3 regions of the Arthrobacter sp. 05L421 genome follow, and region 2 is predicted to be linked to each of the others. Evidence: riboswitches for the same ligand, from Rfam matches in the RefSeq annotation. Region 2 holds a riboswitch; each other region holds the start of a gene.
The links. Region 2 has a riboswitch for cyclic di-AMP ahead of AC1DKQ_RS11490 (M23 family metallopeptidase). Riboswitches for the same ligand answer to the same signal wherever they lie in the genome.
Positions count from the first base shown of each region.

Region 1 (3,266 bases), on a different contig from region 2:
TCTCGTGTCCCTCGTGCAATCCCGCCGGCGTCCGGTCCTGGCCGCCTGAAACCTCGGTGTCGCCCTCCTCGGCACGGTGGCTGGCGGGGACTTCCACGTCTCTCGAAGCTCCTTCAGCACCTACCAATCGCCGCGACGCACGGCAGCCGTTGGCTCAGGGATTTCTCAGCATTGCATCGATTCCGCATCTGGGCAGGAGGGACTCCCGCAGCGCCGGGTCGGCCACCAGTTTGGCCGTTTTGGGACGTGCCCGGCGGGCAGCGGCTTGCCGCTGTGCGCCGTGGGGCAGGTAACCGAAACGGGGATCGCTGTTGCGCCCCAGTTCCCGGCTGCTGGTCGAGGGCGCCCGTCCCATCGCCTGCGCGATCGCCCTCATGGAAGAACCGGCCGCGGACAGGTCCCGGATCAGTTCCCATTCCCGCGGCTCCTCAGCCCGGCCAGGCGGACCCAGCTGGCACATGTCGCGGCATTGAAACCGAGATCCCTAGCGGCCGCCGTCGTGCTCCCCAAACGGTCAAAGACCTCGAAAAACGCCTTCTTCTGATCCTGCCCATACCGCACGGGCCGGGATGAATCCCCGCTTAAACGAACCAGGGTCGTTGCAACTCCCAAAAGTCTGGGTGTTGCAACGACCGCTAGAACCCGCCTGTGGATCCGGGGCCTCCTTTAGTGGGCCGCTACTGCCGGTTTAGTACCAGTTGTGCGCGTAGTGGAAGTTCAGGGCGCCGCAGGGGGAGCCGTAGCGTTCCTTGACGTAATTCAGGCCCCAATTGATCTGGGTTCGGTAGTTGGTCCTGTAGTCGGCGCCGGCGCTCGCCATCTTCGAGGCGGGCAGGGACTGGACCACGCCGTAGGCGCCGCTGCTGGCGTTGGTGGCAGTCGTCTTCCAGTCCGATTCCTTGGTCCAGAGCTTCTGCAGGCACTGCATCTCGTTAGGTGCCCAGCCATAGCTGCCCAGCTGGGCCGCGGCGTAGGCCTGGGCGCCGGCGGGGTCGTCGATGGCGACCGGGGCCTTGGCGGGTGCGGGGGCCTTGGCGGGAGCGGCCGCAGGAGCCGGGGCCTTGGCGGGTGCGGGCGCCTTGGCGGGAGCGGCTGCAGGAGCCGGGGCCTTGGCGGGAGCCGCTGCGGGTGCTTTGGCGGGCTTAGCCGCCGGGGCCTTGGCTGCCACGCTGTTGTCTACTGTCGCCGTGGGCGCAGCGACCTCGACTCGTTCGAAGTTGAGCTTGGCCAGCGGGTCGGCGCTCGTGGCCGTTTGGCTCCCAACCCTTGCCGTGTGGGCGCCCGGCTCTGCCGCCTGGGCGGCGGCGCCACCCCCCACCAGCATGGCGCAGGCGGCGGTGATGACGGCGGCGCGGCGGCCTGTGATGCCGAGCCCGGTGGCCAGCCTGGACAGGGCGGATGCCTGCGTGGCCGGTTCGGCGCGGTGGCGCGACTTGGTGGAGCCGGAATGGGAATCGCCGTCAGGGCGCGGCTGTACCTGGAATTCAGTCATGATGATGGCCTCTCAACGCCGGCGAAGTTAGCTGTCGGGTTCGGATGAGGTCATCCGGCCGCACGGAACATCACGTGTCGGCTTCACCCCGAGGGCGCATGAAATGCAGAATGCCCGGGAACTCTGGGTCCCCCGCCTCTGCCTGGTCTAGCGGAATCCGGGAAGCGGCAGAGTTTGGCGTCCATCCGGATATGCGGCACCAATGGCAGCGCACTCCTAAGACGCTACAGGACCCCGGCGCTTAAGTCACATTTTGGTAACAGGAGTCACAGTGGCGGGGTGTCGGCTTGCGCCGGAACCCCGGCGGCGACCGAACTGCGGTTCGCGTGGTTGGCTACACCGACGGCGGCGCCGCGGGCAGCCGCACGGCGAACTCCGTGCGGCCCGGCCGGGACGTGACTTCGACGGTCCCTCCGTGGGCCTCCACGATCGACTGGACAATGGACAAACCCAACCCGCTCGTTCCCTCGGAGGTCGGCGCGGCAGTCGCCGTGCCCGGACGGCGGCTTCCGGTCGCCGGAACGCCAGCGGCACCAGAAACAGCACCATAAACGGCACCAGAATCCGTGCCGGAAACCGAGCCTGCGGCGGCCCCGGACCGGGCCCCCGCCGTCGCGGCCACAGGGTTAGCTGCGGCGCTGGCTGCGGGATTGGTCCGCGCGGCGTCGGCCCGTGCGAAGCGGGCGAAGACCCGCCCAACGAATTCCGGGGCGATGCCGTTGCCGTTGTCCGTCACGGTGACCACGGCGCTTCCGTCAGCCGAACGCATGACACCCGTGACCACCTTGGTGCCGGGAGCCGTGTGTTTGCGTGCATTGGACAGGAGGTTGGCGAGGACCTGATGCAGCTGGGGCGCGTCACCGCGCACCACCACGGGCTCCGCCGGAAGTTCCAGCTGCCAGATGCGGTCCGGGGCCATGACTTTCTCGTCGCTCACCGTCTCGATGGCCAGCTGCGTGAGATCGACGTCGGAGATCTTGAGCGGCTGTCCCTCGTCCAGGCGCGCCAGCAACAGCAGGTCCTCCACCAGGGTGGTCATCCGCTCGGACTGGCTTTGCACTCGGGCGAGGGATCTCTCGCCGTCGGGGGTGAAATGCTCGGTCATCCGCATCAGCTCCGTGTAACCGCGGATGGCTGTCAGCGGGGTGCGGAGTTCGTGCGAGGCGTCGGCGACGAACTGCCGCACCTTCATCTCGCTCTCCTGCCGCGCCTCGAGAGCGTTGGAGACGTTGTCCAGCATCTTGTTCAGCGCGTAGCCCACGCTGCCCACCTCTGTTCCGCGATGGGCCGCAGACGCCGGGACGCGCACTCCGAGCGCCACCTCGCCAGCGTCCAGCGGGAGGCGGGAGACCTTGGTGGCCACTTCGGAGAGCTGTTCCAGCGGCTTCATGGTCCGCCGGATCAGGGCCGTACCGGCAAGACCGATCAGCACGAGTCCGCCGGCGGAGACCACCACCATGGTCCAGACCAACGAGGTCAGGGTGCTGTCCTTTTCTGCCAGCGGAAGTCCGGTGACAATCACGTCGCCATAGGGTGCCCGCACGGCGGTGAGCCGGTACGCCCCGGCCGAGAGGGTCCGGTCCACGGGCACACCGTTCGGGGTGAGCGCCAGGAGGGCCGCGTTGTCGTCGGGGGAGAGGCTCTTGCGAGTGGCGTCCCCGGCCAGGAAGCCGGCTCTACTGACCTCACCGTCCTCGATGCGGGCGTTCAGCGTCCCGACGCCCTGCCCCCTGGCTTCGAGGGGGTCGGGGCGGCCGGACGGGTTGCCGGCCAC
Region 1 covers NZ_JBFTOC010000035.1:2,515-5,780, forward strand. Annotated here, with positions in the region: partial or broken gene AC1DKQ_RS21530 (helix-turn-helix domain-containing protein) at 188-418, opposite strand; gene AC1DKQ_RS21535 (aggregation-promoting factor C-terminal-like domain-containing protein) at 689-1,492, opposite strand; cyclic di-AMP (ydaO/yuaA leader) riboswitch at 1,497-1,655, opposite strand; gene AC1DKQ_RS21540 (sensor histidine kinase) at 1,827-3,266, opposite strand, start outside.
Region 1: linked by a shared signal. The riboswitch ahead of AC1DKQ_RS21535 (aggregation-promoting factor C-terminal-like domain-containing protein) and the one ahead of AC1DKQ_RS11490 (M23 family metallopeptidase) in region 2 are both predicted to bind cyclic di-AMP.

Region 2 (3,266 bases):
GGGTTCGGCCGTGATGATGGAGGACTCGGCGAGGAATGGCGCCTTGTTGGTGGCCGAGGCAAATTTCGAGCCGAACTCACCAAAGGACAGGTGCTGCGCCTTGGTCTCCACGAGTCCGAAGCTGGCAATGTCCCAGAACGCGGTGGAACCGCCCACGCCGAGCACCACTTCGTACCCTTCGGGCGCGCGGAAGAATGCGCTGAGGCCGCTGCGTACCGAGCCGACCAGGTTCTTTACCGGTGCCTGGCGGTGCGAAGTCCCCAGCAGCTTCGCCGATGCGGCAAGGGCGTCCAGCTGTTCCGGTCGGACTTTGGACGGACCGGCGCCGAACCGTCCGTCCTTGGGCAGGAGGTTGGCGGGGATCGTGATGCTGGTGTTGCTCACAGTGGCTCCAATATTCGGCTGGTTCGTGGCGTGGCTGAGAGGTGGCCTGGCAGGGATGGCTACATCGGACACCCCTTTTCATTCTTCCTGTTTTATTCTGCCTGACAGCCCACTGCGATTCGGAAATAGCCCTGTCATAGTCCGGTCATTGAGACGCCCGGAAACGGCCGGACTGCGGCACCGGGAGGGCAGCCCCGGTCCGAACGAAATATTATCCGGAGTAATTCAAAATAGGCTAGGCTGGCATGCGAACGTACGGCGGTTCTCGCCAGGGCGCATCCTGCATGCAGCCCGCACGCGGTACGGTGGGAATGACGCTAGGACTGCGCTCGAGGAGCTGAGCTGAATGACGGATCTGATCGATACCACGGAGATGTATCTTCGGACCATTCTGGAACTTGAAGAAGAAAACATCGTTGCCCTCCGCGCCCGCATCGCCGAACGGCTCCGCCACTCCGGCCCCACTGTTTCCCAGACCATCGGCCGCATGGAACGTGACGGGCTTGTGGTTGTTTCGGGCGACCGGCATCTTGAACTGACCGAAACAGGGCGGAAACGCGCAATCGGCGTCATGCGCAAGCACCGCCTTGCGGAGCGCCTGCTCGCGGACGTGATCGGACTCGACTGGGCCTACGTCCATGAGGAAGCGTGCCGCTGGGAGCATGTCATGAGCGAACGCGTCGAGCGCAGAATCTTCGAGATGCTCGACCACCCGACCGTTTCGCCCTACGGAAACCCCATTCCGGGGCTTGCGGATCTTGGTGGTGTGCCCAATGGTGCCCCCACGGATAGGGCCGTGAACCTGCTGGAGGCCATGGCCGGCTACGGTGCTGGTTCGCGGATCACGGTCAACCGGCTCGCGGAACCGATCCAGGTGGAGCCGGAGCTTCTCACCCAGCTCGACGAGGGTGGAATCCGCCCCGGTGCCCTTCTCTCGCTGGAGCGGGTGGGGGAGTACATCTCGGTCCGCGTCCCCGATATCGAGGGCGCCCTGGAGCTGCCGCCCGAGGTTGCCGCGCACGTCTTTGTAACTGTGGCCTGACCAGCAATAACTCGTCGGTCATGGGACGACCCATGAGTTCTGCACAATTGCGATTACGGATTTATTACCGGGCGGCTTAATCGCCTATAGTTAGTGGCCAGTACCGATACCAAAGCGTTACCTGATCCGAAGCCGAGCCCTGCCAGCGGATCAGTCGCGGAACCATCTCCTGGCAGGGGCGGGGGAACCACTTTCGGCTGCTACTTCAGCAGCCTTGGGGTGAAGTCCGTCAGCGGCAAGCAGCTTCCACCGAAGGATCCCCTGGGATGCCCCTGTGCCTGGCTGCTTGCAACGGCGGACCGGGTCTTTGATCTCTCTGACCCGAATCCGACAGCTAACTTCGCAGGCTCTCCAGAGAGGAACCGTTCTTGACCACCCAGACCGCCAGGGGCCGTCGCCGCGCGACCGGTCCCGCTCCGGAGCCGCGTCCCGTCGTCGAGCATATGGCCGAACGCCCGCGCGACGCGCACCGCGATGAACGGCGTCGCCGGCGCAGTCCGTTCCGCCAGGTAACGGAGTTTGCCTCGGCCAGCGGGGTCGGCCAGAAGGCCGGTATTGCCCTGGCCGCAACCGGTCTGGTTCTTACGGTGACGGTCCCCGTCACGAGCCCGGTGATGGCCTCCAACACCGCCGGATCCGGCGCTCTGTCCGCTGCCGTGCAGCCGGATGTCACGGCCGCCGCGGCCGCAAAGGTCGACTTCAGCCGGACCGCCGTCACCACTAAGGGCGACCCGGATGGGAAGCTAAAGCAGCTGCTCAGCGCCCAGTCTGTGGGCAGTATCACTCGCGCGGCTTCGGCAGGCACCCTTGGCGCGCCGCTGGATCATCTGGTCACGGCTTCGCCCTTCGGCTACCGTGTCAGCCCGATCACCGGGGGCGCGGGGGAGTTCCACCGCGGCCAGGATTTCGCTGCCCAGTGCGGCACGGCGGTCCATGCGGCTGCCAGCGGCACCGTGACGTTCAACGGATGGCATCCCTTCGGCGGTGGAAACCGGGTGGTCATTGACCACGGCAACGGCCTGGGGACCACGTACAACCACCTTTCCTCGGCCTCGGTCAAGGTCGGCCAGAAGGTGTCGCGCGGTGACGTCATCGCGATGAGCGGGACCACCGGCGCCTCCACGGGCTGCCACCTCCACTTTGAAGTGATGGTCAACGGCGACGTCGTTGACCCCCTCGGCTGGCTCTAAATAGACGATGGGCCGCTCTCAAGTGCTTGTGACACGCCGTGATCTGAATGTGACATTGGGCCCGGACTCCTGTAGGGTTTGAAGCACGCCAACTTTTCCGAAGTTGGCGCTCTTGAGTGGATTGCCTAGCTCTGCCACCGCTCAAGGTCCGTTCGCATTACATCGTCTGGCAGGGGCGGGGGAACCAATTTTGGCCTTCGAAAGAAGGCCTTGGGGTTAAGTCGCAAAGCTTCCCAGGAAGCAGCGCGGCCGGGTGACTCCCATCCGAATCCGACAGCTCACCTCGTAGGCATTGGGAGAGGCTACTTTCGTGTCTTCACGCCACAATTCTGCGCGCATGCGCACCGGCGAGGTTCTTTCGAGCCCGCTGGAATCCACATCACGTGCCGCCCTTGTCGGCGCCCGGATTGGATCACGTTCCGCAGGCTCAATCTCTACCGAGTCCGGACCGCATGCAGTTTCCGCTTTTGGCGCGTCTTCGCAGTACACCCTTCGCTAAGTAACCCATTTCGGGGCGATCCGGCGTACCCCCAAGATGCCGGAGCGTCCTCAAACCGTGCCCGAAAGCGCGCGGTCCAAGGATCACGAAAGAGAGAACTTAATGACTACTCGTGCAACCGTTGCACGGCACCGCGCCGAGGTCACCAAGA
Region 2 covers NZ_JBFTOC010000008.1:94,591-97,856, reverse strand. Annotated here, with positions in the region: gene serC (phosphoserine transaminase) at 1-384, opposite strand, end outside; gene AC1DKQ_RS11495 (iron-dependent transcriptional repressor DtxR) at 731-1,426, shown strand; cyclic di-AMP (ydaO/yuaA leader) riboswitch at 1,577-1,790, shown strand; gene AC1DKQ_RS11490 (M23 family metallopeptidase) at 1,795-2,616, shown strand; cyclic di-AMP (ydaO/yuaA leader) riboswitch at 2,753-2,922, shown strand; gene AC1DKQ_RS11485 (NlpC/P60 family protein) at 3,218-3,266, shown strand, end outside.

Region 3 (3,266 bases), on a different contig from region 2:
CCCGGCGTGATCGATACGTATGTTCACCACCTGCGCCGGAAGATCTCCAAGGCCGTCATCCGCACGGTGCACGGCCTCGGCTACCAGATCGGCGAGGCTGATGAGTAACGGCGGAACCGGCGGAAATCCGGACTACTCCATCCTGCGCAAGGCCTCGCTCAAGGTCGCGTTGCGGATCAGCGGCGCGTGCGCGGTCATGGTCATCGGGCTGCTCGCCGCCACGGCGCTTTACCTCCTGAATCAACTGGCCCATCCCGAAGTGCCAGGCTCTGCGGCGGCCGGGACGGCCTACGCATACTTGGATTCCAAAGATGTGCTCGAAGCCATGGTCATCGCCGGGGTGGCGGGAATCTTGCTGGCCGGCATCGTCGGGTGGCTCAGCGCGCGCAGCGCCATCCGCCCCCTCGGTGATGCCCTGGCCAGGCAACGGCGCTTCGTCCAGGATGCGAGCCACGAATTGCGCACACCCTTAACCATCCTGGACACCAGGATCCAGCTTGCCCAGCGCAACACCGTGCCCGGCTCCAGGCAAGGCCAAGACCTTGCCAGGATCCGAGAGGACGCAGCAACGCTGACCGGGATTGTCAACGAACTCCTCCTCGCAGCAACCACGGAAGCCCCGGACCGCTCCGCACCGCCTGCCGACCTTGCCGACGCCGCCGCCAGCGTCGCAGGGAGCCTCCAGCAGGTCGCGGACCAGCGCAGAGTGCGCCTGGATTTCGTGGCCGATGCCCGGCCGCTGGCCCGGATCGAGAAGGATGCACTGCGCCGTGCCGTACTGGCCCTGGCGGACAACGCCCTTGCCCACACCCCTGAGGGCGGCCGCGTGTCCATCACGACGTCGATCGAGCAGAGCCGCGCCGTCATCACGGTGGCGGACACCGGGACCGGCATCACCGGCGTCGATCAGGCCCGAATCTTTGACCGCTTCGTGCGGACCGCCAGCACTGACGGTTCACAGGGACAGCGGAGCTTTGGGATCGGCCTGGCCTTGGTCCGGGAGATCGCCGTCGCTGCCGGGGGGACCGTCGAGGTGGCCGCGACGGGTGCCGAGGGCACGGTCATGAAATTGACGCTGCCGTTGGCCGGGCGCGTGAATCCCTGAGAACCATATGCACAGAAAAGACCGGCGATCGATTTGCCCCCAAGGGAATCGATCGCCGGTCTTTCCGGACTGTATAGCCCTGGAAGGGGCCGTACAGCTTAGGCGCGGACGAAGGTCACGCCGCCGGTCGCGGTCAGCCAGGACAGCGGGTGGACCATCGTCTGGTTCTTCCCGTTCATCCCGCCACTGACCACCTGGCCGTTGCCGGCGTAGATGCCAACGTGACCGGACTGGACCACCATGTCGCCGGGCTTCGGGGTCGAAACGACGGTTCCGAGGCCAAGGAAGGCCCGGGGACCGATGTCACCGACGGGCTTGCCCGCGGCGCCAAGGGCCTTTTCCACCATGGCGGTGCAGTCCTGGGTGATGCCCACCTGGCTGTAGGCGGCCGAGAGCATGATGGCGTTGCGTCCGCCGGCAGCCGGCGCCGCGGCATGCGCTGCGGCCGGAGCGGACTGCACCTTGATGGTTGCCTTGGGTGCTGCGGCCGGTGCTGCTGCAGGCGCTGCAGCAGGGGCAACGGCGTGGGCTGCGGCGGGGGCTGCGGCGGGAGCCGTCGCCACGGCAACGGGCTTTTCGATCACCGGTGCTGCGACGGTAGCTACCGCCGGGCGGTCAAAGCTGATCTTGACGCTTGAATCAGCGTTGACGGGCGCACTGACCAGCGCGTTGACGTCCACTTTGGACGCCGGAGCGGAGTCGCGCTGCGCAGGTGCTGCAGCTGCGTTGGCTGCCATTCCGCTGGTGAGGACCAGGCCGGATGCGGCGGCGAAGACGGCGGCATGGCGCGCAAAAGTATTGATTGAAGACATGAGTGTAGCCTCTCCCAGTGCCTGCGAGGTGAGCTGTCGGATTCGGATGGGAGTCACCCGGCCGCACTCCCGGGCCCGTCACTGCGGGCACTGTGCGGCTTCACCCCAAGACCTGCGTCATCAGCAGGCCAAATGTGGTTTCCCCGTCTCTGCCGGTAGTTGATGCGAGTTATCCCCGGGCCGCGGCAGAGTTAGGCAATCGGCTGGGGAGCGCCCGTATCGGAGACAACAGGCGCCTATCCACCGTAACCCGAACCGGATGTAAATGTCACATTCAGGTAACGGCGGCCACAGTACGGTCCCGCAATTGCCCATGGGGCGGCGCCGCATCCGAACGTAGGATGATGCCATCAGCACCACGCCTGAGCGGAGGCCCGAAATGAACAGCCACTGTGTCGCCATCTGCCAGCTGAGCACTCAGCCCCAGGAAGATTTCGACGTCAACACCGAGCTGCTGATCCTGGACGGCCAGGACGTCCGCGTGACCACGTGGGACGCGGAACCGCGCGACGGCGGCTTCGACGAGCACGTCCTCAATGATCGGGTGGATGCGCTCGGGTACATGGTTGTCAACGACTGGGCCTTCCTGGACGGCAAGGCCTACGCGGTGGTGGAGCGGCGGTCAGGCCCGGCGCAGGAGAGCAGCGGCGAGCCGTGACATTCCTGTCCCTGGCGCTGATTGCCGTCGTCGCCCTCGCTGGCCCCCTGCTGGCTCTGCCGGTGCGCTGGCGGCTGCCGGTGGTGCTGGGCGAACTGCTGGCCGGCATCGCGATCGGACGTTCAGGCCTGGCCCTCGTGGACCCCACAGACCCGACGTTTACCCTGCTGGCCAACATCGGATTCGCGCTGATGATGTTTGTGGCCGGAACCCATGTTCCCGTGAGGGATCCGCAGATCCGCTCCGCCCTTGGCCATGGCTCCCGCCGGGCCATTGCGGCCGCAGCGGCAGCGGTGGCGGTCGCCACCGGCATCGGCCTGCTCTTCGGAACTGGACATGCTCCCCTCTACGCAGTGCTGCTGGCCTCCTCGTCGGCCGCCTTGGTCCTTCCGATCATCGATTCCCTGCGCCTCGGCGGACCCCATGTCATCGCCATGACCGCGCAGGTGGCCATCGCCGACTTAGCCTGCATTGTGGCGTTGCCGCTCCTCGTGGACCCGCCCCACGCAGGCCGCGCGGCACTGGGCGTGCTCGCAGTGACCGGCTGCGCGGTGGTGCTCTACTTCGTCCTGCGCTGGCTCGATCGCAGGGGAATCAACGGGCGCATGCACCGACTCTCGGAAAGCCGCAAGTTTGCCCTGGAGCTGAGGAGCCAACTGGCCGTCCTCTTCGCCTTGGCCGCAGTCGCGAC
Region 3 covers NZ_JBFTOC010000021.1:48,668-51,933, forward strand. Annotated here, with positions in the region: gene AC1DKQ_RS18895 (response regulator transcription factor) at 1-108, shown strand, start outside; gene AC1DKQ_RS18900 (sensor histidine kinase) at 101-1,105, shown strand; gene AC1DKQ_RS18905 (hypothetical protein) at 1,204-1,917, opposite strand; cyclic di-AMP (ydaO/yuaA leader) riboswitch at 1,926-2,115, opposite strand; gene AC1DKQ_RS18910 (hypothetical protein) at 2,297-2,575, shown strand; gene AC1DKQ_RS18915 (cation:proton antiporter) at 2,572-3,266, shown strand, end outside.
Region 3: linked by a shared signal. The riboswitch ahead of AC1DKQ_RS18905 (hypothetical protein) and the one ahead of AC1DKQ_RS11490 (M23 family metallopeptidase) in region 2 are both predicted to bind cyclic di-AMP.